4 regions of the Sporosarcina sp. Y838 genome follow, and region 2 is predicted to be linked to each of the others. Evidence: riboswitches for the same ligand, from Rfam matches in the RefSeq annotation. Region 2 holds a riboswitch; each other region holds the start of a gene.

Region 1 (7,554 bases), on a different contig from region 2:
CTATGTCGTTCATCATATCAGTCTTCGCAATTTTGTTGATTGTATCTTTCTTCGTTACCTCAGCGGATTCAGCGACATTTGTCCTTGGCATGCAATCAACGAATGGTTCGTTGACTCCGCCGAATAATGTGAAGCTCATTTGGGGTGTTATCCAGTCGACAATTGCGCTGATTTTGCTTTCTGTCAACGGCCTCACCGCACTGCAAAATACGATTATCATTGCTGCGCTGCCATTTTCTTTCGTCATGCTGCTAATGGTTGTCGCGTTGCTCAAAGCGTTAAAAGCTGAATTAAAGTTGATGAATTTGAAATAATGTTAAGAAAGGCGATTCCTGAGATGGAATCGCCTTTTTCTTAACTTTTGATAAGAACCTTTTCACGTTGTCCAACCATATATAAGAAGTCTCCGATCAATGCGCTCGCTGTCGGATACATGCCTGCTCCCGGGCCTACAAGAGTAAGGGACCCTAGATAATCAGTTTCAACAATAATTGCATTATCAACACCGTCGACTCCATATAACGGATTGTCAGTACCAATTAGTACCGGACCCACACTTCCTCGCAAGACACCCTTTTCATCGATTGAAATCTCCGCGATATGCCGATAACGAAGTTTCCCCTTTAATGCTTCCGCAACATCTTCAGTTTTAACTCCATCGATTCCAACTATCGGAATGTCACGCCAATCAGGCTGGGTACCAAATGACAGTGCACTTAAAATCATCAGTTTTCGAAAAGCATCTTTACCACTAACATCGTCAGTCGGATCTGCTTCTGCATAACCGAGCTCTTGTGCTTCAAAAAGTGCAGTGTCAAATGGAACTTTCTCTTCCCGCATCTTTGTCAAAATGAAATTTGAGGTTCCATTTAAAATCCCTCTGATTCGTCGTACTCGATCAGCAGGTAACAAGTTTTTCACTGTACGGATAATTGGTACTCCACCCGCTGTAGTTGCTTCATAACCGACCTGAACGCCCCGGAATTCCGCATGCTTCAATAATGCCGGACCATGTGTCGCGAACATTTTCTTATTTGCCGTTATAATGTTTTTGCCCTTTTCGATTGCATCTGAAAGATACGTATAAGCAGGTTCCTCACCAACAATTGCCTCAAAGATGAAATCAATGTCCGGGTTCATCAGTATGTCCTGGATGTCTCCCGTCACTTTTATCCCGGGTGTTGCTAGACGTACTTTCGCTATATCGCGAACAAGGATGGCAACTATATCGATTTCACAGCCTGTTTGTTGCTTAATCTCATTCTTTCTTTCATTCAAAATTCTGTAAATCCCTTCACCTACAGTGCCGAAGCCGAGTAGAGCAACCTTGATTGACGGCATTTCGCCACCTCCATGGACTGCTTAATAACAAGTCCCCATTTTTCAAATTCTCTTAAATGGCTATAGGGCGTAACAAACTAAGAGGATTGTCATAGCCATCCTTCTTCCAAAAATTATACTGTTACAGCTACTGCTGCTTCAATAGCCTGCGCTAAATCTGCAATAATGTCTTCTGCTGATTCAAGACCGACCGATAGTCTAATTAGTTCCTCGGTAACGCCTGACTTTTTCAAATCTTCAGGGCCAAGCTGCTGGTGCGTCGTTGAAGCAGGATGGATGATCAAGGATTTTGCATCGCCAACGTTAGCTACGTGCGACCAGATTTTAACGTTGTCAATTACGTTTCGACCAGCCTCACGCCCGCCTTTGATACCGAAAACGATAATGGAGCCGAAGCCGTTTTTCAAGTACTTTTTCGCAAGGTCATATGATGGGTGATCTTCGTTCCCAGTATACGTTACCCATTCAACAGATGGATGCTGTTTCAAGAATTCTGCCACTTTGATAGCATTTTCATTATGTCTTGTCACACGCAGATGCAATGTTTCAAGTCCTTGTAAGAAGTTAAAGGCACTATCCGGATCCAGGCAAGGTCCAAAGTCTCGCAACAATTGCACACGTAGCTTAGTGGCAAACGCCGCGCCTGCAGTGTCAATTCCATAACGAAGGCCATGGTAAGATTCATCCGGCTCAGTAAAGCCTGGGAACCGTCCTTGTGTCCAATCAAACGTACCCGCATCAACAGCAACTCCACCGATTGTTGTACCATGTCCGCCAATCCATTTCGTTGCAGAGTGGATCACGACATCTGCACCAAATTCGATTGGATTTGAACCGTATGGAGATGCAAATGTACTGTCTATAAGAAGTGGTAGACCGTTTTCATGTGCAATGTCCGCAACCGCTTCAATATCAAGCACATGTAAACTTGGATTACCAATTGTTTCTGCAAATAAAGCTTTTGTTTTATCTGTAATCGCTGCGCGGAAGTTTTCAGGATCCGTTACATCGACAAATTTTACATTGATGCCGTAACGCGGAAGCGTATTGGCAAATAAATTATACGTACCACCATACAAATTGCTTGCCGCGACAATTTCATCACCTGCGCCTGCGACATTTAAGATTGAAAATGCAATAGCCGCCATTCCTGAAGATAACGCAACTGCCGCCGTTCCTCCTTCAAGAAGTGCAATACGTTCTTCAAAAACAGCAACGGTTGGATTTGTAATACGCGTATAGATGTTGCCTGCTTCTTGCAGTCCAAACAATTTTTGAGCATGTTCTGTATCACGAAATACGAATGATGAAGTTCTATGAATTGGAACTGCACGAGAACCTGTTACAGGATCGGGTTTTTGTCCACCATGTAGAAGAAGTGTTTCGGGTTTAAGTTTTGTCAAAGTCATTACCTCCAAAGTTTTTTAGATGGAATTGATTGTGATCTGCGGAGACGCTGGGGTATTTTGGAAATAAAAAATAACCCCCTTCGCTTAAGAAGAGGGTTACGCTTTCGCTTTTTCCTCCCCTTATCTTTCAGATCCATCGAACCGATCTGTAGGAAGTAGCACCTTTACAAGCTGGTCGCTTGTCGGTTGCCGGGCATCGCAGGGCCTATTCCCTCCGCCGCTCTTGATAAGAGTTTGTATCATTCAGTTTTCCATCTTGTGACATAGTATAGTAGATAGCGCGAGACAAAGTCAAGAGATTATTAAATAATTTTTCTGAACCTTGCGTTTACCTCTAATGTTACAATTAATTTACCAATGTTTTGGAGGAATGGTTATGTGGTTATGGATTACAAGTGTACTAGTTTCGGGATATGCCATCGGTTGCTTACATGGATCGGTTGTCGCACAGATAATTTCGGGCGTTAACCTAAAAGAAACCGGGGTGAAAAATGCCGGTGCTTCGAATGCCACAATCGTTCTCGGGAAAAAATTCGGCGCACTGGTTGCTGCAATCGATATCGGTAAAGGTGCAGTAGCTGTCCTATTTGTGAGATATTTCGCAGAGAATGCAGGACTTCCAGGAGAAATTGTAGCTTTACTATTATTCCTCGCGGGTACTGCAACCGTGATTGGGCACAACTTCCCGTTTTATATGAAGTTCAACGGCGGCAAAGGAACCGCCACGATTATTGGCGTGCTGCTCGCCATCGACTGGAAGGTTGGACTCGTTGGTTTTGCATTATTTGTCATCGTGGCGCTAGTAACAGACTTTCTCGTGTTTGGCGTGCTGATGCTGTACGTGACGCTCATCGCGATGGCAGTTTGGGCAGAAGGATACGGGCCCATTATAGCGGCAGTATTATTATTCGGCATCGCAATTTGGAAACATATCGAGAACTTCCGTCGGATGAAAAACCGTAGCGAGAAACAGGTTTCTACAGTTTTTAAAAAGAAAACATCTAAAAACTAAGGATTTTCCAACAATTAGGAAACAGAGGCGAATACACACCTCTACCCATTTGTATCATTCGTTTTCTTTAAACACTTTCTTTACAACAGCAATAATGAAATCTACATCTTCGTCAGTGCAGGACAATGGCGGACTGAGTGCTAAAATATTATTAAAACCAGCTACCGTATCTCCATTTCTTCCGATAATAAGTCCATTTGCCTTGCATTCCCCGATAATTTTGGCGACACGTGCATTGGAAGCAGGTTCTTTCGTTATCTTGTCTTCAACTAGTTCAATTCCTAAGAGGAAGCCGAGGCCGCGGATATCACCAACAAACGTGTGCTGCTTTAGGCTTGCCAACTCTTTTTGAAGACGTTCACCAAGCTCGGCAGATCGTGCAATAAGGCTTTCGTTCTCAATAATTTCGAGATTCTTCAATGCCACGGCACAAGCTGCAGGATTCCCTCCAAAAGTATTGATATGACGGAAGTGGCTATTCTCTTCACCTGTGTCAAACTTTTCGTAAATATCTTTTCGCACAGCTGTAACTGATAACGGTAAGTAGGCGCTTGTCAGCCCTTTCGCCATCGTAATGATGTCCGGCTTTACGTTAAAGTGCTGATGGCCAAATGCTTTCCCGGTTCGTCCGAATCCACAGATAACCTCATCAATGATTAGAAGGACACCGTGGCGATTACAGATTTCTTGAACTTTTTCCAAGTAAATCGGATGTGGGATCAAGACTCCGCCACCAGTAATAAGAGGCTCCATAATAATCCCGGCAATTGTTTCTTTCTGCTCCCAAATAACTTTTTCTTCAAACTCTAGCGCACGTTGTATGTTATATTCTTCAACTGATTGATTTGCCGGCCTGCGGTAATTATCAGGTGGTGCAATATGCAGAAACCCTGGAACGAGCTGTTCATATTTATATTTCCGTAGAGCTTGACCAGTGGCTGAGAGCGCACCCATAGAACTACCATGGTAAGCCCGGTAACGTGAGATGAATTTGTAGCGTGACGGTTCCCCATTTTGTTGATGGTATTGGCGTGCAAGCTTGAATGCCACTTCGTTGGCATCAGATCCGCTATTCGAATAAAAAAATACATAATCTCCGCCTAGCATTTCATTCAACTTTTCAGCAAGCTCAATGGCAGGTTCATGGCTTTGGGTCATAGGTGCATAGGCCAGTTTTTTCATCTGTTCATACGCAGCTTTCGCGAGTTCCTCACGCCCGTATCCGACGTTCACACACCAGAGTCCAGACATTCCATCCAAGTAACGATTACCTTTATGATCGGTGATCCAAGCCCCTTTTCCGCTTTCAACGATCATCGGAGGATTCTTTTCATTGTAGGCGGAAATGTGATGCCATATATTTTGACGATCCTTTTCAACTAATGACGATGTATCCTTTATCACTTTTGTCATTTTCTAATCCCTCTTTCTCCATCAATAGTAGTAACAAATCAATTCCGATTACTTGGAAAATCGAATGCAACACCTTTTTTGATATCTGTAGTTTCTGGCCATCTTTCTGACACCGTTTTAATTTTCGTGAAGAAACGAACAGTATCCGGTCCGAACATATGACTTTCACCAAATTTTGAACGCTTCCAGCCTCCAAAGTTGTGATAGCCTACTGGAATCGGAATTGGTACATTGACACCTACCATGCCGACTTCGACCTTCTCCGTGAATTCGCGGGCTGCAGGACCATTCTGCGTAAAGATCGTGACTCCATTTCCAAATTCATGGCCGTTTACCAAATCAATCGCTTCACCCAGATTGTTTACACGAACTACTATCCTTGCCGGTCCAAACACTTCCTGCCGATAAACCTCCATATCCGGTGTAACGTTGTCCAATAAAGTCGCGCCTAAATAGTACCCATTGCTATTTAGGCCTGTGTCGGGATTACGGCCATCTACACAGAGTTTTGCTCCTTCTAGTAAGCTGTCTTCAATCGATTTGAGTACTGCTTCTTTGGATTGTTGTGTGATGACCGGCCCAAAGTCGGCTTGTTCATCGTCATACGAACCCACTCTCAACTCTTCTACTTTCTTTATTAACTTCTCGACAAATATGTCGGCCGTCTTTTTACCAACTGGCATCGCGACAGACAGGGCCATACAACGCTGAGAAGCCGCTCCATACGCAGCCCCAAGGAAAGAGTCAACTGCAAAATCGATATCAGCATCAGGCATGATGATCATATGGTTTTTCCCACCACCGAATGCGGCTACCCGTTTATGATGTCGACTGGCTTCCTCATAAATATATTCCGCCACTTTTGTGGAACCGACGAAACTGACTGCCATCACTTTTGGATGTGTGATTAACGCATCCACCGCTTCCTTATCACCATTCACCACACTCCATACCCCAGCAGGAAGCCCAGCCTTTTCCCAAAGCTCCGATATGAACAGTGCAGAATTTGGTACGCGCTCAGATGGTTTTAATACAACAGAGTTTCCGCATACAAGTGCCATTGTTGTCATCGCAACCGGTACCATTACCGGGAAATTGAAGGGTGAAATACATGTGACAACGCCAAGCGGCTGTTTAATGGAGAAGGAGTTAATGTTTCCGCCTACATCAGTTGAATGCTCGCCTTTTAATAGATGCGGTGCATTAATTGCAAAATCGACCGCTTCAATTGCACGGCTAATTTCTCCTTTTGCATCCGAAATTGTTTTACCGTTTTCACGCCCAATCGTTCTAGCAAGTTCATCAGTTGCATCTATTAGTAACGTCCGGAAGTTGAACAGTACTTCTACCTTTTTTGCAACGGGGGTTTTCCTCCATGTGTTAAAAGCTTTATCTGCGGCCTCTACGGCTTGGTTCACATCTATCGCTGTTGCGTAAGGGCAGTCAGCAGTTTTTTCTCCTGTGGACGGGTTATAAATAGGTCCATAACGTTCAGATGCCCCTTCCGATTTCACCCCGCCAATAAAATGATATAGCTTGTCCACCGATTTATTTTCGCCTACAACACGATCTAGCTTGTTCATAATTTAATTAACCCCCTGTTTTCGTTTTTAAAAATTGATAACACGATTCCTTTCGAGCATTTAAAATTGCTAAACTGAATTCCGCTTTTCCTTATCAGTATATTAATAGAAATTTCGACTTCTGCTTTACGTTTTGTAAAATCAAAGCCACATTGACTATACATTTTGTCCAAAATTGAATGTAGTTCCCTTACAACACCTACTCCAATCAACATATTTGACTGCTGCACTAGAGGAAACCTCCCCATTTAAGACTCCTACGCTAGATTAATCAGTACACAGTCTAGGGTTCGCATAATCAACATCAAAAAAATAGCGAGCCTTAACTCCAGTAATATCGGAGTAAAGCTCGCCTACGCTATATTCATATGTCCAACTTATCTTTATTCAGCAGAAGACTCTCACCTATATAGGTGGGAGAATAATACGGTTTTGTTTTCCTGTTCAGCGGGTGTCCAAACGCCCGCTGAACAAAGATAAAGCCTCCGGCGGATGTCACAGATTTTGAAAGGAGTCAATCGAGCAAGCTCGATTCAAAATCTGGACGCAATTACGCCGAGGCGTAATTGATTTACTTATATCAAGCTTCGTTTTCCTTAAATACTTTCTTCATAACTGCAACAATGAAATCAAAATCTTCATCGGTACAAGACAACGGCGGGCTCAGCGCCAGGATATTATTAAAGCCTGCGACGGTATCGCCATTTCTACCAATGATAAGCCCATTTGCCTTGCAATCCCCGATAATTTTCGCGACACGGGCATTGGATGCAGGCTCTTTCGTCTCTTTGTCTTC
Region 2 (7,554 bases):
CTTTCTACTTTCCAGTTGATTGGAGTGTAGAGCGGCGACTCCAGCGGGAAAAGCGCGTAGGAAGAGAAAATCACTCTTCCTTGGCAAAAAGCCCCGCAGGAACGTAGTGACGAGGAGATTGAAGCCGTGCCCGCGGAAAGCGTCCGCTCGGAACGGAAATCAACGGTTAGTAGGATTCTTTATTTCAACATATTTAGCAACAAAATAGGCTATCAAGCAACCCGGATTTAATCTGGATTACATGATAGCCTTTTCGCATTTACTTCGTATTTAACGCTTTCTCAAGCGTCTCAATATTTTTATTCATCAAAGTGAAATAGGTTTCATTATTTTTTATATCATCGACGGTTAATACGCCTAGATTATGAAGCATGAGTGACTCTGCTCCAATTTCATTTCTTAGGACATCAGTCAATTTTGAAGAAACATTCTGCTCAAATAATACATACTGAACATTCTGCTCCTTCGCTGCTTTAACAATTTTAGTTAATTGTTTTTGTGAAGGTTCGCTTTGCGAATTCAATCCCGCAATTGCAATTTGTTCAAGGCCGTATGAATTTGCAATATAACCAAAAGAAGCATGAGAAACAAAGAATGTCTTCGAAGGTGCATTCAGAGCCATTTCTTTAAATTTATCATCGAGTTCATCAAGTTCTAGTTTCAATTGTTCATAGTTCTCTTCAAATTCAATTTCCATTTCAGGCTTTGATACAATTAATGCGTCTTTAATAGAAGATGCAAGTTCAATACTTAGTTTTGGCGAAATCCATACGTGCGGATCAATGCTGCCATGATTATGCACTTCGTGTTCATCCTGTTCTGCATCATGGCCATGTGCTTCCTCTAGCGACTCTTCGGTTATTGCTTCTGCTGTTGCAATCATTTTGACATTTTCATTTATTAACGTTTTTTCAGCATTTTCGACAAATCCTTCAAGTCCCATACCGATATAGAAAAATAAATCCGCTTCTGCAAGTGACATCATATCTTTTTGTGTGGGTTCAAAAGTGTGCTCGTCCGTTCCAGCGGGATAGACAGACTTAACCTCTACGTGATCAGTACCAATGCGTTCAGCAAAGTATTGTAGTGGATAAACCGTAGTATAAATTGTTAGTTTTTCAGATTCACTATTCTCTGTGTTCTTCACCTTATTACCACATCCAGAAAGTACTATAATTGTGAGTAAAGAAAAGATGATTAGCAGTTTCCGGTTCATGCAAAAACCTCCATTTATTTAATAGTAATCATTCCGATTTAGAGAACTGACTTTTTTATCATACAAGAGCTTTTCTATTTTGGCAACTAAATAAGTGGTTTTATTATCATCAAAAAAAGACAGTTCGGCAGTTTTGCCTACCTGTCTTGTCCTAGGAATTATTTTTTTTTGAGTCTTTCTCAGGAACTGGATCAAATCCACCTTCATGAAATGGATGACATTTTGATATTCTTCGAACCGCCAACCAAGAACCCTTTAATGCACCATGCTTTTCCACTGCTTCAATTCCATAATGGGAGCAAGTTGGATAGAAACGGCAAGACGGGGGAGTTAAAGGCGAGATAACTTTTTGATAGATTTTGATAATGCCTATTACAATTTTTTTCATTTCATTTCTCCCTATTCGTACCTATATGTTTATTGTAGTGGCTTTAGTGGTAAATATAAAGAAGGACGAACTATATAATAACAAAGGGAGAGATTAATATGTCAAAAGAACTTATTGAAGAATTGAACGTGCAAGTATCAACATGGTCGGTGATGTATGCAAAACTTCATAATTACCATTGGTACATAAAAGGGCCTCATTTTTTCACATTGCATGCCAAATTTGAAGAACTTTATAATGAGGCTACGCTTCATATGGACGAAATCGCTGAACGTGTGTTGACGCTGGGTGGAAATCCGGTAGCTTCTTTAAAAGAACATCTTGAAATGTCTGTGGTGAAAGAAGCTACAGGAAGAGAAAAAGAAGACGATATGGTCAAGAACGTCGTCGATGATTTTGGTAAAATTATGAAATCGTTGAAAAAAGGTATGGAATTAGCTGCAAAAGATGGCGATGACATGACGGAAGATTTACTGAATGCAACTTATCAGAGCATTGAGAAACACCAGTGGATGCTAAATGCGTTCCTTGGGGAAGATAACAAGTAATTAATTTGCATTAAAATAATCAGCTTTATGCCGATAGTATACTAGTGAGGAGAGTGGTGTAAATGAATATGAGTTCCATCATGGCTAGTCAATTGAAAAGTTTGCAATCGACTGTCCGGTTGAGTGTTCTAAAAAACACACATTCAATGAATACGGCAGCTGCAACAGAAATGCTGAAAAGTTTAGCTGATCAGTCTGCTGCAACGCATCCTCATAAAGGTGCTTCGGTCGACGTTCAAACTTGATTTGCGAAAAAGCATGTATTCCCGTAAAGGGAATGCATGCTTTTGTTCATTTTAAGCCATGCTAAAAAGAAAAAAGGATGGGTTGGCATGGAAAAATACAATATGTACGTTTCAGTTGTACATCAGCAAATATATCATCACCCAGATGATTCACCGTGGGAGTATGAAGTTAAAATCACAGAAGAACATATTCCCGTATTCAATCGTTTATTTTCACAGATAGATGAACTTGAAATTCGGAACTTTATTAGGTCGCATCTACCGTTTTTACCGTATTATTATGGCCGGAATAATGAAAAGGTCGATCAACGTACGATGAGGATTTATGCACTTATCCATGAGTTCACCGATGAGCCATCGAAGCGATTCATCGAAGAACTTCCTTATTTTCGTTGATACTCATCCTGTCCTTCGTTAAAATGAACGAAAGGACGGGATTTTAATGCTGACATTTAATGATGTAAACGGTGGCCGTGTCGAGCTGTCATTTGAAAAGAATCGATTTAGTATGCCTGCTCGGCATGTTCTTGTTGTATTGAAATATAAAGAAAAGTGGCTTCTAACTCGTCATTTGGAGCGTGGTGTCGAGTTTCCAGGTGGCAAAGCAGAAGAAGGGGAATCAATCGAAGAAGCGGCCATTCGTGAAACGATTGAAGAAACCGGAGTTAGAATTACGGATGTGCAAAATTTTGCGGAATATGTCGTTCGAAGCAATATCACATTTTGTAAAGCTGTATTCACGGGAAGCGTTGTAGAAATTGATGAAAATCCAACACTTTACGAAACGAATGGCGCTACATGGATGACAAGTGAGGAACTGGACGCGTGTGATGAGTTAAGTTTTCATATGAAAGGTACGGGAATGGAAGCTTTAAGAAAGTGGGTGGAAGCACGTGAGTTATGATGGCACTATTATTCATCGGAAAGCCTATCCTTCGCCAAACCCAAACGTTTATCTTGAAGAAATCACTTATTTTTCGGATGGGCTGAGAGTGAAAGGGCTTATGGCGCAACCGCTTACGCATGGAACCTATGAAGGTATCCTTTATTTAAGAGGCGGTATGCAACATATAGGAATGGTTCGTCCAGCTCGAATTGCCCAGTTTGCTGCGCAAGGGTTCGTTGTATTCGCTCCTTACTACCGTGGGAACCGTGGAGGGGAAGGTCGGGATGAATTCGCAGGTGCCGATCGTCAGGATGCGTTGAATGCTGTAGACGTGCTGAAACAAAATCCTATGACAAACGTCGAGAGGATTCACTTATTCGCGTTTTCACGAGGCGGCATTATGGCTCTGTGGACCGCTATTTTGCGTGATGATATTACTTCGGTTGTTACGTGGTCGGGTGTTTCCGATGTCATTTTTACATACAAAGAACGGAAAGACATGCGGCGGATGATGAAGCGAGTTATCGGTGGAACGCCGAACAGCGTGCCTGATGAATACAGAAAAAGGACAGCGCTGTTTCGCGTAGATGAAATTACTGCACCTGTTCTTATCATTCATGGCATGATTGATGAGAACGTCTCATTCCAACAGGCTGTGTTATTGGAGAACGCATTGCGTGAACATAATAAAGTATACGAGACATGGTACTTCCCAGAATACACGCATTTCATTCCACCGGGCATGAATGCACAGCTTGTTAGAGATTTGACGAGTTGGATGAAGAGACAGTGAGTAGATCATTACTGATTATAATGATAAAAAAACAGGGTAGCACAATAAATGTGCTACCCTGTTTATATCTGATTGTCTTTACGCCATTCCTAGTCTATCGGATATAGACTAAGAGCAATCTTCTTATGCGATTGGTCCGCCTTTATACGTAATCTCTTCTGAAATCGAACCGAATTTCTTAAAGTTTTCACGGAACATAGATGCTAGTTCTTTTGCTTTAAGATCGTAAGCATTTCCATCAGACCATGCATTGCGTGGGTTCAATACTTCTGTCGGAACGCCTTCAATCTCTGTAGGCATTGCAAGACCAAAAATACTATTCATTTCTGTTTCAACATTATTTAGTTTACCAGCAAGTGCTGCACGAACCATTGCGCGTGTATACTTAAGATCCATACGCTTACCAACACCATATACGCCGCCAGTCCAACCTGTATTCACTAGGAATACTTGCGCGTCATGTTCATCAATTTTTTTCCCAAGCATTTCAGCATATACTGTCGCTGGAAGCGGTAGGAAAGGTGATCCGAAGCATGTCGAGAATGTTGCTTCTGGTGAGGTGATACCACGTTCAGTTCCAGCAAGTTTCGAAGTAAAACCACTTAGGAAGTGGTACATTGCTTGCTCTTTCGTTAATTTGGAAATAGGGGGCAGTACGCCGAAAGCGTCAGCAGTCAAGAAAATAATTGTTTTTGGATGACCTGCAACTGAAGGGTCAACGATGTTATCGATTGCTTGAATTGGATATGCTGCACGTGTATTTTCAGTCAAAGATCCATCATCGTAATTAGGAATGTTTGTTACTGGATCGATAACAACGTTTTCAAGAACTGATCCGAAACGAATTGCACCGAAAATTTCAGGTTCTTTTTCTTGAGATAAATTGATACATTTCGCGTAGCAACCACCTTCGATGTTAAAGACACCAGTGTCAGACCAACCGTGTTCATCGTCGCCGATTAATTTGCGGTTCGCGTCAGCTGAAAGTGTTGTTTTACCTGTTCCTGAAAGACCGAAGAACAAAGCGACATCGCCTTCTTCGCCGACGTTCGCAGAACAGTGCATCGGCATGATGCCATTCTCAGGTAGGAAGTAGTTCATGACAGAGAAGATTGCTTTTTTCATTTCACCAGCATATTCAGTACCACCAATGAGAACGATGCGTTTTTCCATAGACACAATAATGAACGTCTCGGAATTCGTACCGTCAACTGCAGGATCCGCTTTAAAAGAAGGAGCTGAAATGATAGTAAATTGCGCTTCGTGTTTCGAGAGCTCTACTTCAGTCGGGCGAATAAACAATTGATGGACGAATAGGTTATGCCAAGCAAATTCATTCACGACTTGAATGGATAGACGTGAAGCTGGATCTGCACCAGCGAATCCTTTGAAGACGAACAGTTCGTCTTTAACTTTTAAGTGTGTAAGCATTTTATTATATAATGAGTCAAATACATCAGATGAAATCGGACGGTTTACGCTGCCCCAATCGATTTTGTCTTTGGAGGACGCTTCCTCGACAATATATTTATCTTTAGGGGAACGACCTGTATACTTCCCTGTTTGAGCCGTGACTGCTCCATCGGAAGTCAGTTGAGCTTCTCCACGTGATATCGCTTTTTCAACAAGTTGTGGTACTGAAAGTTGAATTTTTATATTTTCACCGGAAAGAAGGTTATTTAGATCGTCGCTAATCTTTGCTGTAATCATAATTATGTACCGTCCTTTACTCATAGTCCCATATAATTGGGTGTCATGTCATCACATTTCTTAAATAGTATAACACATTAAGAATAATAATCTATATTAATCAAAATCTCAAGCAATTAGTTGTAAAATCGGCAAAGAAATTTGACAGGGAACAAGTTTTTTCGTAGCATATATAGTTGAACGGATACTCTTATCCCGAGCTGGTGGAGGGGTCAGGCCCAATGAAACCCGGCAACCTGCAATGACTTATTTGTCTGCGCAAAGGTGCCAAACCTGTAGCAAGGCACAGTCCTTGTATGATAAGAGTGAAAGGTGCTTTTAAAATCATGCCTTTCCTCATGTATTAGTACGTGAGCGAAGGGCTTTTTAATTTGTTTAGCCCTTTATCCTCGTGTATAGAGCTCGCAGTGGCTTGTAGTCTTTCCTGAATCCGGGAGGACTCTACATGGGACATATGAGTACCGTATCAATCTCGTAGGATATAAGGAGGAAAAGACATGACTAACCGCCGACTGTTTACTTCAGAATCGGTAACTGAAGGACATCCAGACAAAATGTGCGACCAAATTTCAGATGCTATCCTTGATGCTATTTTGGAGGAAGATCCAAATGCACGCGTAGCATGTGAAACGACAATCACTACAGGACTGGTACTCGTAGCAGGTGAAATCACGACGACTACATATGTCGATATTCCAAAAGTTGTGCGCGAAACTGTTAAAGGCATTGGTTACGTTCGAGCGAAATACGGATTTGATTGGGAAACGTCTGCAGTTCTCACTGCGATCGATGAACAATCAGCCGATATTGCTGCGGGTGTTGACCAAGCACTTGAAGCGCGTGAAGGATTAATGACAGATGACGAACTTGAAGATATTGGAGCAGGCGACCAAGGTTTGATGTTTGGTTATGCTTGTAATGAGACACCAGAACTGATGCCATTACCAATCAGCTTAGCCCATAAACTATCCTTTAAACTTGCACAAGTACGTAAAGATGAAACACTTTCGTACCTAAGACCGGATGGGAAAACGCAAGTGACTGTAGAGTATGATGAAAATAATATACCCGTCAGAATTGATACGATTGTTATTTCAGCACAACATCATCCTGAAGTGACACTTGAGCAGATTCAAAGTGATATTAAGGAATTCGTTATTAATCCAGTTGTACCAACTAATTTAATTGATGAAGAAACAAAGTACTACATCAATCCGACTGGCCGATTTGTAATAGGTGGACCTCAAGGAGATGCGGGTCTGACTGGTCGTAAAATCATTGTTGATACGTATGGTGGTTATGCACGTCATGGCGGTGGGGCATTTTCGGGGAAAGATCCTACAAAAGTGGACCGCTCAGCTTCATACGCGGCTCGTTATGTTGCAAAAAACATCGTTGCAGCAGAACTTGCAGACCGCTGTGAAGTCCAGTTGGCTTATGCAATCGGTGTAGCTCAACCTGTATCGATTTCGATTGATACATTCGGAACAGGTACCGTTGAGGAGAGTAAACTCGTGGAACTGACACGTGAACTCTTTGACCTTCGTCCAGCAGGTATTATTAAAATGCTTAATCTCCGTCGTCCTATCTACAAGCAGACGGCAGCGTATGGTCACTTCGGCCGCACGGATGTTGATCTGCCATGGGAACAAACGGATAAAGCTGGAGCTTTGAAAGAACTAACAGGGAAATAATTATTGAAAATGCCGGAAGCAAGGACTCCTCCTTAGCTTCCGGCATTTTTTATCATGTGTTATTATCCTTCAAT
Region 3 (7,554 bases), on a different contig from region 2:
AACACGGACTATTTGACAGGACTTTACAATCGCTGCTATTTGGAAAGTACTACGAATGAGTGGCTTGAAAAAGCATCACGGAACAATGAAAGCATCGTATGTATCGCATTTGATATCGATAACTTTAAGCTCATTAATGATGAATTTGGACATCTGGTGGGTGACGCTGTTATGAAGCAGATTAGTCAATATAGCTCAACGGTTTTCAGAGAAACGGACTTAATGAGTCGATTTGGCGGAGACGAATTCGTCGTTATTCTGAAAAACATTTCACTGGAAGCCGGGAAAAAGAAAGCTGAACAGCTATCGGAAACGATTAGAAGGATTCAAGTGGAAAACGAAGGGAAGTTCGTTTCAATTACTGCAAGTATTGGTGTGGCTGATAACGGAAAAGGGACAGTAGTGGAATTTAAGGAATTATTCAATTCTGCAGATATCGCACTTTATCAGGCAAAAGAGAATGGGAAAAACCAAGTTTGCGTTGTAGGTTAAAGCATAACTGCCTGTGAAACGAATCAAAAAATAGCCCTCTCCGGAATGTCCCTAACCCGTTCAGTTCTGTGGTGCGAAATTCAAAATAAAGCACGAAATAGACCGCTAATTCGCATATGAATTTGCGGTCTTTAAAATGCCTATGCATCAACGTTTAAAAACAAATCGCAACTATTTCAACAACCAAATCGACACACGAATTACACGACCTACAATAATTATTGTAAGGTGAAAATATCGTGTTAAAACCGCTGCTAAGTCAAATTGAAGGGAATTAGAGTTGAAAGATATGGTATTTATTCAACAAAAAAAAGACTGGAAATAATTCAGCGTTTTGTTTCTATAAGTAAATTTTTCCATCTCCTCTTATGAATTCCTGCATTAAAGCATCGGTATTGGATGTCTCTGTTTCAGTGGAAATTAATCGTTTCTCAAATACAGCGGCAGGCTTCAGACATAGGGCTTTTAAAAACACTTGTCTAAAAGCACACCTTCCGATATAATTACTTTATTATTTTATTACTTTAGCAAAGTAAAGTAACAGATAATAAACCTATCAATTTATTATCGCTATATTCAAGAAAGTAGGAACTTCAAATGTCACTTGAAAAGCTTCCACAACTCCTGAAAAGTAAAAGAGAGGAGTATTTGGAACAACTATTTACACTTATACGCCAAAGAAGCATCAGCACGCAAAATGACGGAATCACTGAATGTGCCGAACTTCTTAAAAATATAATGGAGGAAATCGGGATCAACACCACCATCAAGAAGACAAACGGACACCCGGTTGTTTACGGCGAGATGATCAAGGACGAAAATGCGTTCACCGTCCTTTTTTATGGACATTATGACGTCCAGCCTCCAGACCCGATTGAAGACTGGATTTCTCCACCTTTTGAACCGACAATCCGTGATGGAAGAATCTTTGGCCGGGGCACTGGAGATAACAAGGGGCAATTAATGGCTACGCTGCTTGGTGTGAAGACGTATATGGAGCTAGTTGAAGAATTACCGATTAATATAAAATTTATCTTTGAAGGCGAAGAGGAGAACGGAAGTCCTCATTTAGCCGCGTTTGTCGAGGAAAACCAAGAACTTCTAAGCGCAGATCTCGTTTACACAGCAGATGGTTCTGCTCATAACAGTGGTGCCCCGCTTGTTTTATTAGGTGCAAGAGGCTCACTCCAACTCGAAATAAAGGCGAGCGAAGCAGCATGGGATAATCATTCCGGCAATACTGGCAATATCGTGCCTAACCCTGCCTGGAGATTAATAAATTTGCTGAAGACGATGCGGTATAAAGATGGAACCGTGTTAATCGAAGGATTCTACGACAACATCCGAAAGCCGTCAGCTACCGAAAAAGAGCTGCTTAAAATCATTCCTTTTGACGCAGGAGATATCGGTGAAAAAATCGGCTATCCGCAGCTTGATATGGACGGACAAACCTATTACCATAAACTGACAATGGAACCGACGTTCAATATCGCAGGAATCTCCAGCGGGTATTCTGGTGAAGGCGTGAAGACCATCATCCCTTCTACTGCTTCCGTGAAGTTAGATATCCGTCTTGTCGTGGATCAGGATCCTGCTGATGTGTTCAACAAAATCGTAAACCACATCAAAAAGCACGATCCAGGTGTTGAAGTGACACATTTAGTATCCATGGAACCGTCCAGGACACCTGCAGACCTCGAGATTGTCCAAGTCGTAACGGATGCGGTAGCGAATGCGTACGAGAAGGATCCGATTATCCAACCAAGTTTGGGGAGTTCGCTTCCGGTTTATGTATGGACCAAAATTTTGAAGATACCGTCGATTATCGTGCCTTATGCGAATTTCGACCAACGAAATCATTCCCCAAATGAAAATATAAAAATCGATAACTTTTTAAACGGGATTGTATGTACATGTCATGTGATTCAAGACCTTGGTGCTTACGCCAAAAATCTAGCATAGATATTTCAGTCAGAAGGGATAGTTAGTTATATGGCAGAGAAAAAACAGCTTCAGACAAATACAGCAAAAACAAAGAAACAACCTAAAAAACCGCCACACATTCTTGTGATTTTGTTTTGTATGGTCATTTTTGCCGCGCTCATCACATATCTTGTGCCGGCCGGGCAATATGAACGAACGACAAATGAGGATGGTAGAGAGATTGTCGTGAACGGTACCTACCAACAGACAGAAGGGAATCCAACAGGGTTCTTGGAGTTTTTCAATTCCCTTTATGACGGTATGACCCAAGCATCAGGCATACTATTCCTGCTGTTTATTACCGGTGGCGTATTCGGTATTTTAGGCAAAACGGGGGCGATTGAAACGGCCCTCTATCATCTCATTAAAAAAATGCACGGGAAAGAGATTATCCTGATTCCGATTCTATTCACTATTTTTTCATTAGCCGGAGCGAGTTTCGGACTAGGTTCCGAAGCAATGGTTTATATTATTATCCTGCTCCCGCTGCTTTTACGGGCAGGTTTTGATTCCATTATTGCGGTTGCAGTGCCGATACTAGGTGTCGGAATCGGATACTCGGGTGGATTTTTAAATCCGTATAATGTTGGGGTCGCCCATGGAATTATCGGTTTGCCACTGTTTTCAGGGATGGAGGTACGGATCGTTTGCTGGATTATTCTTACCATCGTTGGTGCTACCTACCTTACGCTGTATGCAAGAAAAGTTCAGAAGGATCCAACCAGAAGTCTCGTATACTTTGAAGACCAACATAAAAATTTCGATGAAGTGACGATCGAAAACCGTTTATCTTACAAGCATATTGTCATTTTATTAGTCCTGGCAGCCACATTCGTCGCCTTACCTTTTGGCATTATCAATTATGGCTGGTTCTTTAAAGAGATTACAGGGTTGTTCTTATTAATGGGAGTGGTCGTTGGAATCATTTCGAGGATGAAGCCGAGTGAAATGGCGTCCGCCTTTACAGACGGATGTAAGGATTTAATGGAAGGTGCGCTCGCTGTGTCCTTTGCTTATACGATTGTAGTGATCCTGAACGACGGGAATATCATCGACACCATCGTATTCGGCTTATCGAATCTAGCTAGTCAATTCCCATCCAGCGTGGCAGCTGTCGGGATGTTCTTTGTTCAATTCCTGATCAACCTGCCAGTCAACTCCGGGAGCGGTCAAGCAGCATTAACGATGCCAATCATGGCGCCAATCGCAGACTTAGTTGGAATCAGCAGACAAACTGCTGTCCTTGCCTTCCAATTCGGCGATGGATTTACGAATGCCTTCTACCCTACCAACGGCGGATTGATGGCCGGGTTGGCACTTGCAGGAATCTCCTGGCTGAAATGGGCAAGATTTATGATTCCACTAGTCATCTTGCTGTTCGTTACGTGTGCGATTATGGTAACGATTGTTCATTTGTTTGTGTGGCCGGCTTAGGTTTTGGTATGTAGGGGTATTGTAGTTCTGTTGTTAAGTTGAAGAACTGAATAGGTAAATCGCATACCTTTAGACAATAAAATTGTACAGAAAAACGCAGAGGTTGTATCGATCCCCGAGAGTTAGAATTTTTCACTCTAACTTTCGAGGATTGTACCATTTTATGATTAAGCCAAGAACACCCGTGACTTCAGTCGTGGGATGAATTGGCTTTCTTTTTTTTGTTTTAAAGCGACATTGCCATGCGAACACCTGTTCTTTTCGGTAGAATATTCTTAGGAAGGCAGGTGACGAACTATGGAGCCGAATAAAGAATATCGAACTATCCGATTTACACTATTCCCCGTCAACCGGAACAGTCGCATCATGCAAATGCTTTTCAAGATCAGCACGGAAATCTGCTTTCTGCGCGTCACTCCAACCAAGCTCTTTGCTCATCATTTCGATGACGGACACTTTCCACTCGTTCACCCATTGAATGTCAAACAGTAATGCGCCCGTACGTCGCCAGAAAAAGTCGACGGGTGTACGGACGAATTCATCTGTGATCGAGTAAAGGACTTGCGTAAAGAGGTAGACGGGTAGCCCAGAATCTTGCGCTGCCTGCTCGTTTTTCTGTAATAAATCAAAAAGGATATCTACATTTGAGCCATACTTTTTCACGAGGGACTGAGCTCTTTCCTGATCCAATCCGAGTTTTATGCCTTGTTTGATTTTCCGATACATGAACGTTTCAAAGTTTCGGGAACCTCCGACGTGTCCGCCTGAAATGGGCATATTCTTCGTGCTGGACGGAGAAAATAATACTCCTGTATCTGTTTTGAGTTTTGATGCGACGACATCTACAATCGTCTCCGCCATTTTTCGATAGCCCGTCAGTTTTCCTCCAGCGATGGTGATTAACCCCGAAGCGGACTCCCAAATTTCATCTTTTCTCGAAACTTCGGATGCCCCTTTGCCTTTTTCATTGATCAAAGGCCGTAGCCCAACCCAGCTGGATTCAATATCACTCGCCGCAATGGTTAATTTCGGAAAGATGAGAGCGATTGCGTCCATCAAATAATCGCGGTCGCTTACGGTCATTCGGGGATGAACCATATCCCCTTTGTAATCAGTGTCTGTCGTCCCGACGTACGTTTTCCCATCCCGTGGGATCGCCAACACCATCCGACCATCTGGCGTATCAAAGTAAACAATCTGATTCAAAGGAAATACACTTTGGTCAAAAACGAGATGAATGCCCTTCGTCAAACGAATTTCCCTTGAATCCAAGGAGTTGTCTTTCTCCCTCAATGTATCCACCCATGGACCGGCGGCGTTTACTATTGTTTTTGCCCGTATTTCACTAGTTTTTCCATTTAATTGGTCAACCACGGATACGCCTGTAACTTTTCCATCATTGTAAATAAAATCAGTCACCTTTGTATAATTGAATACAGTAGCACCTTGACTGACAGCTTCTTTCATCACTTCAATCGTCAGTCTCGCATCATCCGATCGGTATTCAACGAAACGACCAGCCCCAAGTAACCCTTCAGCCCTGAGTTTAGGCTCCGCATGCAACGCTCTTTCTCTGGTCAACATACTCTTTCGTTCTTCTTTTTTCACGCCCGCCAAGAAGTCATAGACGCGCAATCCGATGGAGGTACTGAATTTACCCATGGAGCCGTCCTTATAAATCGGCAAAAGCAACCACTCAGGCTTCGTCACATGGGGTCCATTTTCATAGACGACCGCCCGTTCCTTGCCTGTTTCCGCAACGATCTTCACTTCAAGGTTTTTCAGGTAACGCAAGCCGCCATGAATCATTTTTGTAGAACGACTGGACGTCCCAGCAGCAAAATCCTGCATTTCCACAAGCACTGTTTTCATGCCGCGACTCGCAGCATCCAAGGCAATTCCAGCCCCCGTAATGCCGCCCCCGATGATTAATACATCAAATTCTTCCGCTTGTAATGTTGAGAGTTCTTCATTTTTATGTAACTCATTAGGTTGTTCACTCATTATAGTTAAAGCCTCCACATATTTTATTCGTTCATTAATTATACTACAATTTAGATAACTGAATCTCTTGATTTACAAAACGTTTAGAAAATAGTAATATGTAGCCAGTGTTTTAACTATTTGATGGGTTTCAATTACATAGACAATTAGTAAGAGGCATGCTATAATTTCATATAACATTGTGCGAATCTAATGGTAATTAAAAATAATAAATATACTCTTATCAGGAGCAGGCGGAGGGAAAAGCCCGATGAAGCCCGGCAACCGACTCAATTGAGCACGGTGCTAATTCTTACAGCATTTATGCTGAAAGATAAGAAGTTGTGTGAAAAACCTCTTCTTAACTGAAGGGGTTTTTTTATCATCATAGACGATGCAGAAGGAGGATAAAACATGAATATATCAAGTAGTCAACAGGAACTGGCAACCTATGCATTCTTAGAATTAGATGAAATTGTGAAGTATGTTAAAAAGCGTGGCTTCTTTAGTGAACAAGAACAAGTTGTTGTGACGGAAGTAAGTGATGGGAAGATCAATCATGTTTATCGATTAACGGGAGAACAGAAGAGCTTGATACTCAAGCAGGCTGTACCTTACGCGAGGATTGTAGGAGAGTCAATGCCTATCCCAATCGATCGGGTCGTTCTCGAAGCGAAAGTATTACAGGAATACGATAACATCATTCCCGGTTCTGTTCCGAAAGTGCATCTTTTGGATGAAATCATGGCAATTGTTGTGATGGAAGACATGCATCCGATGGAAATGGGGCGCACGGCTTTGAATAATGGGACGGAATCTACCGTATTTGCGAAAGACATAGGTGTATTCAGTGCGAAAACCACTTTTTATACGTCCGATTTCTACCTGGATCCAAAACTAAAGAAAGAGTTGAATGCTTCTTTTACAAATCCGGCAATGCGGGAAATGACGGAAGAACTCTCTTTCGATTGTCCATACAATATGCATGACAGCAATTTCTTTGAAGAAGGCTTGAAAAATGATGTATTATTTCTAAGTCAAGACCACCAGTTAAAGCTGGAAGTGGCGAAATTAAAACATAAGTTCATGACGAAAGCGGATGCGCTCATCCATAGCGATTTACATAGTGGTGCCATTTTCATGGGAGAAGATAAAACAGTTGTATTCGATACCGAGTTTGCTTGTTTTGGGCCGTTCGGATTTGACATGGGGCATTTTATCGCAAGCTTGTTGTTAAATGGAATCGGACACCCTGAATTTCAAACGAAGCGCTATGAACAAGCGCGGGAAGCATGGTATGCATACGCCGATACATTCGCCCAAGTTTGGAGAGAAGAATCCAATGAGCCTTATACACAACTCGACGGCTTCCTGACGCATGTAATGGATGAGAACTTTACCGATATGCTAGGGTATGCAGGCTGCGAATTGGTCCGCCGCTCTATCGGCATTGCACAAATTGACGATTTAAATTATGAAGAAGATGAAGGAAAACGTATGGCCAGAAGGAAAAAAGTGTTGGAGCTCGGGAAGTATTTGATACTTAACCGCAATACAATACGCTCTCTTGAAGAATTGGAGAGCTGGTTCATCGACAGTAGTCACAAGGAGGAATTTTAATGGGAGTTACAGCCACTTATCTATTTCCGACACATCCAGAGC
Region 4 (7,554 bases), on a different contig from region 2:
GAGAAACCTTCGTTTAAGTAGCGTGTAGCCATGTCTTCATCCATTTCAAGGAATTCCATTCGGCTATCAAGTTCACGAATGAATTTCATCAATGAAATCTCGTCGCCTTCTTCACGTTTAGCATTGATTGCAGAACGTAGGAAGTCAGAATTCGTTACGCCTGTAATTTCACTTGGATATTGCATGCCAAGGAAAATACCTGCTCTAGCGCGTTCATCTACTGCCATTTCTAGTACGTCTTCACCATCAAGCGTAATCGTACCAGATGTCACCTCATATTTGGGATGCCCCATAATCGCTTGCGCGAGTGTTGATTTACCTGTACCGTTCGGACCCATGATTGCATGGATCTCGTTTGTATTGATCGTCAAATCGACGCCTTTCAATATTTCCTTGCCTTCGATTTCAACGTGAAGGTCTTTAATTTCTAAAGTAGCCATTCCAATACCTCCAATATAATAAAGTTGAACGGATATCCATTCTCAATTTAGTATCATTCTAATCTTAACGTATTAACCAGTGCCTTGCAAATCATTGAGAATCCTTTCATTTTAAAAGGGATGCCCTTAATTCAAGACTTGTATGCCTCTATTTTTCTAGTGCTCGCCCATTTTCAATTATCCAGTTCCCAATGAGAATCCACACAATTCAAAAAACCGATACGCAATGTACCGGTTTTTTGAATCATTAGTATTGTTCTGGTTCTGGAGTCGCTTTAGCTACATCATCATTTTTTGTAAACTTATCGACGATAATAGCAAGTGCGCCATCACCCGTAACGTTTGTTGCAGTTCCAAAGCTGTCTTGCGCCATGTAAAGTGCAATCATAAGTGCAATCATCGCTTCATCGAAGCCAAGCATAGTGCTGAGTAGCCCTATTGCTGCCATAACCGCCCCGCCGGGTACTCCTGGTGCTGCAATCATCGTAACGCCGAGCATGAAGATGAATGGAAGGAAATCCGCAAATACAATCGGCATTCCATTCATAAGCATGACGCCTATCGAACAGGATACAAGTGTAATTGTACTTCCTGACAAGTGGATTGTCGCAAAAAGTGGAATTGTAAAATCAGTCACTTTATCCGACGCACCTGTTTTACGCGCCTGCCTTAACGTAATCGGTATCGTCGCCGCAGACGATTGTGTCCCAAGTGCAGTAAGGTAAGCAGGTGCCATTGTTTTCATCAAGAAGAACGGATTCTTTTTTGAAAGCGATCCTGCAACCGTATATTGAAGTGTCAGCATGATGAAGTGAAGAATAATAATCATAACAAATACCATTGCAAAGACAGATAGAACCTTAGCAACTTGGCCAGTATACGTCATATTAAGGAAGATTCCGAAAATATGGAATGGTAAAAGTGGAATAATAACAAACGAAATCACTTTTTCGATTAACACATTGAATTCATCAAATACATTAAGCATAGATTTGCTACCGATGGAAGCCATCCCGATACCCAGTACAAATGCAAGAAGAAGTGCTGCCATAACATCCATCAAAGGAATCAATTCAATCTCAAAAAAAGCTTCAGCCGCAGCACGGCCACTTTCAGCAACACTACCTTCGCTAATTTTCCCGATAAATCCAGGCAACAAACTTGTTGCTGCAAAATAGGCAATAATCCCTGCTACAATTGTCGAAATATAAGCAAATGCTGTCGCCAAACCAAGTAGTCTACCTGACCCCTTGCCTAGCTTCGCAATTCCTGGCGCAATGAAAGCGATGATGATCAAAGGCACTATAAAATTCAAAAAGCCTCCAAATATCATATTAAATGTGGCTGCGAGACCGACAAACCACTCTGCAAAGCCTTCGCTAATTTTCGGTAACAGCGATCCAAACACGACTGCCAGTGCAATAGCGATGACGATACGCCAAATTAGACCAATTTTTTTCAAAACAGTGTTCCCCCTAAGATGATTTTATGTATTTAAGAGACAACGATACCATAATATTTTCGCTATTGAAACACCATTTCGACATTAACATCTATTGGAAAACAAAAAACCTCCGTCGAATTCGTACTTTTCGACAGAGGTTTCTACCTATTATTTAACCGGGACTACTGTGCCGCCCCATTCTTTGATGATAAAGTCTTGAATTTCTTTCGACTTCAATACTTCAATCAAAGCTTTGATTGACTCATTATTTTCGTCGCCTTTTCTTACTGCGATGATATTTACATAAGGGGAATCCTTGTCTTCGATAGCAATTGAATCTTCAATCGGATTCAAGCCCGCATCGATTGCATAGTTCGAGTTAATCAACAATGCATCGCCTTCATCATTCGAGTATAGTTGCGGCATTAGACCAGGTTCATAGTTTGCATCAAATTCAATGTTCTTAGGATTTTCAACGATATCTTTCAGTTCAGCTGCTGTCTTATCTACACTTTCGTCAAGTTTAATAAGTCCTTTTGATTCGAGCATCGCTAGTACACGCCCGTGATCCGAAACTGAACTACTCATTAAAATTGTCGCACCGTCAGGAAGTTCATCGAGTGATTTATACTTTTTCGAATAGACACCAATTGGTTCAATATGGATGCCACCCGCATTTACAAAGTCGTATCCAGCATCTTTAATTTGCAATTCAAGATACGGAATATGCTGGAAGTAGTTTGCATCGATTTCGCCAGATTCAAGATCTTGGTTTGGTAACACATAGTCTTGATATGTTTCGATTTGAAGATCGTAACCCTTTTCTTCCAATAACGGTTTTGCTTGTTCAAGAATGATCGAGTGCGGTGTATTGGAAGCACCGATAACAATCTTAGTTGCTTCTTTTTCGTCGGTGTTTTCACTATTTCCGCTTGTATTATTGCTTTCATCGGTGTTTTTTGTACCGCAAGCCGCAAGTACAAGAACGAGTGCTGCTAATAAAACTCCTGTTAGTAATTTCTTCATTTTATACTCTCCCTTTTCTCTATGCTGTTAACCTGAATGGTTGATATTGCCTATCGTTCACTAAATCTGATTCACCCTTGTCCACTCGCTTCAACAAATTACTTTACTGGGATGACGTCGCCGCCCCACTCTTCAAGAATAAAGTCTTGAATTTCTTTCGATTTCAACACTTCAACCAATGTCTTGATTGCTTCAGTATTTTCTTCGCCTTCTCTAACTGTGATGATGTTCGCATACGGCGACTCCGTCTCTTCAATCGCTATGGAATCTTCAATTGGATTCAACCCTGCATCAATTGCATAGTTTGCATTGATGACTACCGCATCACCTTCATCATTGTTATAGAGTTGCGGCAAAAGTGAAGGTTCGTAATTCGCATCAAACTGAAGGTTCTTAGGATTATCTACAATATCTTTCACTTCAGCCTTTACTTTATCTACTCCTTCAGCCAGTTTAATTAGCCCAGCTGATTCCAGTAATGAAAGTACGCGGCCATGTTCAGCTACCGAGTTACTAAATATGATAGTAGCACCATCCGGAAGTTCCTCGATTGTTTTATGTTGCGTCGAGTAAACAGCCATCGGTTCGATATGGATAGCCCCTGCATTTGCAAATTTATAACCATGGTCGATTACTTGTTGATCCAAATAAGGTATGTGCTGGAAGAAGTTCGCATCCAATTCACCGGATTCAAGATCTTTGTTCGGTAATACATAGTCTTGGTAAGTTTCTATATCAAGTTCAATACCTTTTTCTTTCAATATCGGTGCTGCCTCTTCCAAAATGATTGCGTGCGGTGTGTTAGATGCACCAATTACAATTTCCGTTGCGTCAACTTTTTCATCGGCAGCATTATCCCCGCTACTCGCATTGTTATCGCCGCTGTCATCTTTCGCCCCACAAGCCGCTAATGCTAATAGAAGTACTGCTAATACGATTCCCCCAAAAAGCTTTTTCATAATCATTTCTCCCCTTTTTTCTATTCTTTTTTATAGTTTACAGGCAATGCCTGATGTTACTGTCGTAGAATTATCTCTTGTCAAATTTCCTTACCGCGAAATCCCCGATGAATTGAATGATGAAAACGATAATTAAAATTAAGATTGTTGCAATTAGTATAACGTCCTCACGGCTGCGCTGGAATCCATCCAAAAACGCGAGATTCCCAAGTCCACCTGCGCCGATGATCCCCGCCATAGCGGTGTACCCGACAAGTGCGATTGCTGTTACGGTGATACCCGAGACAAGTGCTGGCATCGATTCCGGTAAGAGAACTTTAAAAATAATCGTCCTCGTTTTCGCTCCCATTGACTTCGAAGCTTCAATTACACCTTTATCAATCTCCTGCAATGCAATCAACACCATTCTTGCATAGAATGGAGCCGCTCCAATAATAAGTGCCGGCAATGCTGCATCCGGTCCGCGAATTGTGCCAAGAAGAAATTTCGTAAACGGAATAAGCAATATGATTAATATGATAAACGGAATTGATCTAAAAATATTGACGAATGCCCCTGAAATAACATTGACCAACTTATTCGACCACAGTTGTCCGGGACTTGTTAGGAAGAGTACGATTCCGAGTCCGAGTCCAATAATCAATGTGAACAGTGTTGAAATTGCTGTCATATAGAGCGTTTCTGCTGTCGCTTCCCACATCTTAGTCCAATCAACATTCGGAAAAAGGTTTTCAATCATTACCGATCACCTCTGTCTGAACATCATTTTCATTGAGGTATTGAATTGCTTCCTCAATAATTGTTGAATCTCCAAGGAGCTGGAGGATAAGTGAGCCATATGCTCCACCATGTGTATGGGAAATGTTTCCTTGGACGATATTGACGCCCACATCGTATTTCCGAATGAGACTTGCGAGCACAGGTTGTTCCGTCTGCTCACCAACGAACACAAGCTTGATAAGTGTACCTGTTGGAAATTCATCCTTAATATGCGCCATTGCCTGCTTCGCTTCCGCGGGCTCCGTCACTTGAGAAACAAATCGCTTCGTAATGGCCTCTTTTGGCGATTGGAACACATCGAGTACGTCCCCCATCTCGACAACTTTCCCAGCTTCCATGACTGCAACCCTATGGCAGATTTTCCGGATTACGTGCATTTCATGTGTGATGAGAACAATCGTCAGTCCAAGCCTTTCATTAATACCAGTCAGAAGATTCAGTATAGAATCCGTCGTTTCCGGATCAAGAGCAGAAGTCGCCTCGTCGCAAAGTAGGACTTCAGGGTCGTTTGCAAGTGCACGAGCTATCCCTACACGCTGTTTCTGACCGCCCGACAATTCTGATGGATACGCATTTTCTCGACCAGTCAAACCAACCAGTTCAATCAGTTCCGCCACTTTCTTTTCGCGCTCGGCTTTTCGCACACCCGCGATTTCAAGAGGGAATGCAATATTGTCTTTCACCGTCCGCGACCACAGCAAGTTGAAATGTTGAAAAATCATACTCACTTTCTGCCGCGCTTCCCTCAAAGCTTTGCCTTTGATAGCCGACATTTCCAAACCGCCGATATTCACACTTCCTGAAGTAGGCATTTCTAGACCGTTCAACAGTCGAATCAAAGTACTTTTTCCAGCGCCACTATAACCGATCACACCGAAAATTTCACCATCAGCTATTTCGAGTGATACATTTTCAACCGCTGTAATACTGCCGGGTCCTTCACCGAACCGTTTATTAATATCCGTTAATTGAATCATTGATTTCACCTCTGAGATTTTGTCTATGTAAATTAAAATTAAGAATTCTTTCGTTGTCTTATGCCTGTCGGGGGCCGGCAGGATACAGGTCATGCAACCGTTATGACAGGACGTCGCGAACTTAGGTTGCGTTCCTTTAGCGGCGCCTTCCGCTTTTCTGTACAAAAAAAACCTTCCTGCAGACGGGCAGAAAGGCTTTACGTTATCATAAAATAAACGTTTGTCCAATCTCTCATCTCTCAAAGTATGCTATGCACTTTGTGTGATTTGGCACCATTTCACTTTCGTGACGGTTGCCGGGCTTCGTAGGGCACTATCCCTCCACCTCTCTTAATAAGAGCGACCTATTCAATTGTTGGTTAAGTCGTATTATATCAAATTCCTGTCTTGATTGTCAATCAATCAATTCCAACAGATACGGGACTGACTGAAAAGCATAGACTTTATGTTGTAAAACGCCATCCTTCTGTATCAACAAGCAAGGAACGCTTTCAATTTCATAGTCAATTGCCAGAGATTGCACATAGTTCAAATCCGCTTTCCCGATTGGCATTTCCGGTTTCATGACAGAAATGACGTTCATCATTTTAGAAGCGACTGCACATGTACCACACATCGGTGTATATAAATAAAACGCAGAATCGGGTGAGTCCTTCAAAGTTGCCTCCCACTGTTCGCGTGTCCAATTTTCCATTTATCTTACATCCTTTAAAGTAAAAATTCGGGTCGGATTTTGAAATCCGCATTTTGTAGTATTTCAGCTAACACTTTATACGGGGTCGTCTCCACTTCCCGGTACTCTTTTTCTGTATATAGATGGATTGCTGCTGGAAATTCTCTTTTAAATAATACACGCGTTTTTTCACCATCTTCATCAGCATCGACAAAAACATACAGGTCCTGTTCTTCATAGGGCGCAAGCAACTCTTCAAGCCGATATGGGCTTACTGTACCGTTCGTACAAATGATTTTGACTGACTCCGCAAGTATACGCGCTAATCTTTTTCTATCCGAACCGCCCTCTACTATGATGATTTTTTCATCCGACAAGAGAGTTCCTCCTTCGCAAATCGACTAGTAAGATGCAAAAGACGCCGGAAATGTACCGGCGCCGTGTTGTAATTATTCTCCGATTGTCATTTTATCATACGCTTCTGCAGACATAAGTTCGTCCAACTCAGAAGTGTTAGAAGGTTCAACGACGACCATCCATGCATTTTCATACGGTGATTCATTGACGAATTCAGGGCTGTCTTCTAGTCCTTCGTTCACTTCAAGTACTTTACCGCTGATTGGAGCATATAATTCAGATACTGTTTTAACCGACTCAACGCTTCCGAAAGGCTCGTCCGCTTTGATTTCATCGCCAACAGATGGAAGTTCAACGAATACGATATCTCCAAGTTCAGATTGTGCAAAGTGTGTAATACCGATGCGGTAATTACCGTTTTCTTCCTTTACCCATTCGTGTTCTTCAGAATAACGCAGATCTTTTGGTGTGCTCATTTATACCCCTCCAAATAAATAGTTTCATTCTCTTCAATTCTGTCATATTTCTCTGATAAAGACAAGACTGTAACTTAATTGCCCCAGACTTTATTAAATTCTTCTTCCTTGAAACCGACAGTTACTTTTCCTTCTCCATAAACAATCGGTCTTTTGATGAGCATACCGTCTGATGATAGCAAACTAATTTTTTCTTCATCGGACATTGTAGGCAGTTTGTCTTTCAAATTAAGCTCTCTATATTTCATGCCGCTGACATTGAAAAACTTTTTCAATTCCAAATCAGAAGCTGCAATCATCTTTCCAAGTTCCTCTTCTGACGGAGGAGCTTCCGCAATGTTCACTTCTTGAAAGTCCAAGTTATTCGTTTCAAGCCACTTTTTCGCTTTTCTACACGTCCCGCATTTCGGGTAACCATAGTA

The links. Region 2 has a riboswitch for S-adenosylmethionine ahead of metK (methionine adenosyltransferase). Riboswitches for the same ligand answer to the same signal wherever they lie in the genome.
Region 1: it holds a riboswitch for S-adenosylmethionine, as region 2 does, so the genes downstream of both, AC1TO4_RS15240 (O-acetylhomoserine aminocarboxypropyltransferase/cysteine synthase family protein) here and metK (methionine adenosyltransferase) in region 2, are expected to answer to the same signal.
Region 3: it holds a riboswitch for S-adenosylmethionine, as region 2 does, so the genes downstream of both, mtnK (S-methyl-5-thioribose kinase) here and metK (methionine adenosyltransferase) in region 2, are expected to answer to the same signal.
Region 4: it holds a riboswitch for S-adenosylmethionine, as region 2 does, so the genes downstream of both, AC1TO4_RS14230 (methionine ABC transporter ATP-binding protein) here and metK (methionine adenosyltransferase) in region 2, are expected to answer to the same signal.

The regions. Positions count from the first base shown of each region.
Region 1 covers NZ_JBXCJD010000015.1:25,053-32,606, reverse strand. The annotation lists gene AC1TO4_RS15250 (BCCT family transporter) at 1-314, shown strand, start outside; gene AC1TO4_RS15245 (homoserine dehydrogenase) at 355-1,341, opposite strand; gene AC1TO4_RS15240 (O-acetylhomoserine aminocarboxypropyltransferase/cysteine synthase family protein) at 1,455-2,744, opposite strand; SAM riboswitch class I at 2,868-2,983, opposite strand; gene AC1TO4_RS15235 (glycerol-3-phosphate acyltransferase) at 3,127-3,762, shown strand; gene AC1TO4_RS15230 (aminotransferase) at 3,817-5,175, opposite strand; gene AC1TO4_RS15225 (CoA-acylating methylmalonate-semialdehyde dehydrogenase) at 5,214-6,758, opposite strand; gene AC1TO4_RS15220 (aminotransferase) at 7,339-7,554, opposite strand, start outside.
Region 2 covers NZ_JBXCJD010000023.1:8,991-16,544, forward strand. The annotation lists gene AC1TO4_RS17575 (metal ABC transporter solute-binding protein, Zn/Mn family) at 260-1,216, opposite strand; gene yidD (membrane protein insertion efficiency factor YidD) at 1,368-1,604, opposite strand; gene AC1TO4_RS17585 (Dps family protein) at 1,703-2,152, shown strand; gene AC1TO4_RS17590 (putative motility protein) at 2,215-2,397, shown strand; gene AC1TO4_RS17595 (transposase) at 2,485-2,793, shown strand; gene AC1TO4_RS17600 (NUDIX domain-containing protein) at 2,840-3,301, shown strand; gene AC1TO4_RS17605 (alpha/beta hydrolase family protein) at 3,291-4,076, shown strand; gene pckA (phosphoenolpyruvate carboxykinase (ATP)) at 4,200-5,786, opposite strand; SAM riboswitch class I at 5,974-6,092, shown strand; gene metK (methionine adenosyltransferase) at 6,284-7,480, shown strand.
Region 3 covers NZ_JBXCJD010000002.1:152,968-160,521, reverse strand. The annotation lists gene AC1TO4_RS03530 (GGDEF domain-containing protein) at 1-492, shown strand, start outside; gene AC1TO4_RS03525 (M20/M25/M40 family metallo-hydrolase) at 1,090-2,454, shown strand; gene AC1TO4_RS03520 (YfcC family protein) at 2,485-3,909, shown strand; gene AC1TO4_RS03515 (glycerol-3-phosphate dehydrogenase/oxidase) at 4,246-5,916, opposite strand; SAM riboswitch class I at 6,131-6,233, shown strand; gene mtnK (S-methyl-5-thioribose kinase) at 6,307-7,512, shown strand; gene AC1TO4_RS03505 (2,3-diketo-5-methylthiopentyl-1-phosphate enolase) at 7,512-7,554, shown strand, end outside.
Region 4 covers NZ_JBXCJD010000012.1:52,908-60,461, forward strand. The annotation lists gene sufC (Fe-S cluster assembly ATPase SufC) at 1-440, opposite strand, end outside; gene AC1TO4_RS14210 (dicarboxylate/amino acid:cation symporter) at 688-1,902, opposite strand; gene AC1TO4_RS14215 (MetQ/NlpA family ABC transporter substrate-binding protein) at 2,053-2,910, opposite strand; gene AC1TO4_RS14220 (MetQ/NlpA family ABC transporter substrate-binding protein) at 3,009-3,869, opposite strand; gene AC1TO4_RS14225 (methionine ABC transporter permease) at 3,940-4,608, opposite strand; gene AC1TO4_RS14230 (methionine ABC transporter ATP-binding protein) at 4,601-5,626, opposite strand; SAM riboswitch class I at 5,856-5,966, opposite strand; gene AC1TO4_RS14235 (thioredoxin family protein) at 6,021-6,320, opposite strand; gene AC1TO4_RS14240 (toprim domain-containing protein) at 6,335-6,676, opposite strand; gene gcvH (glycine cleavage system protein GcvH) at 6,749-7,132, opposite strand; gene AC1TO4_RS14250 (arsenate reductase family protein) at 7,207-7,554, opposite strand, start outside.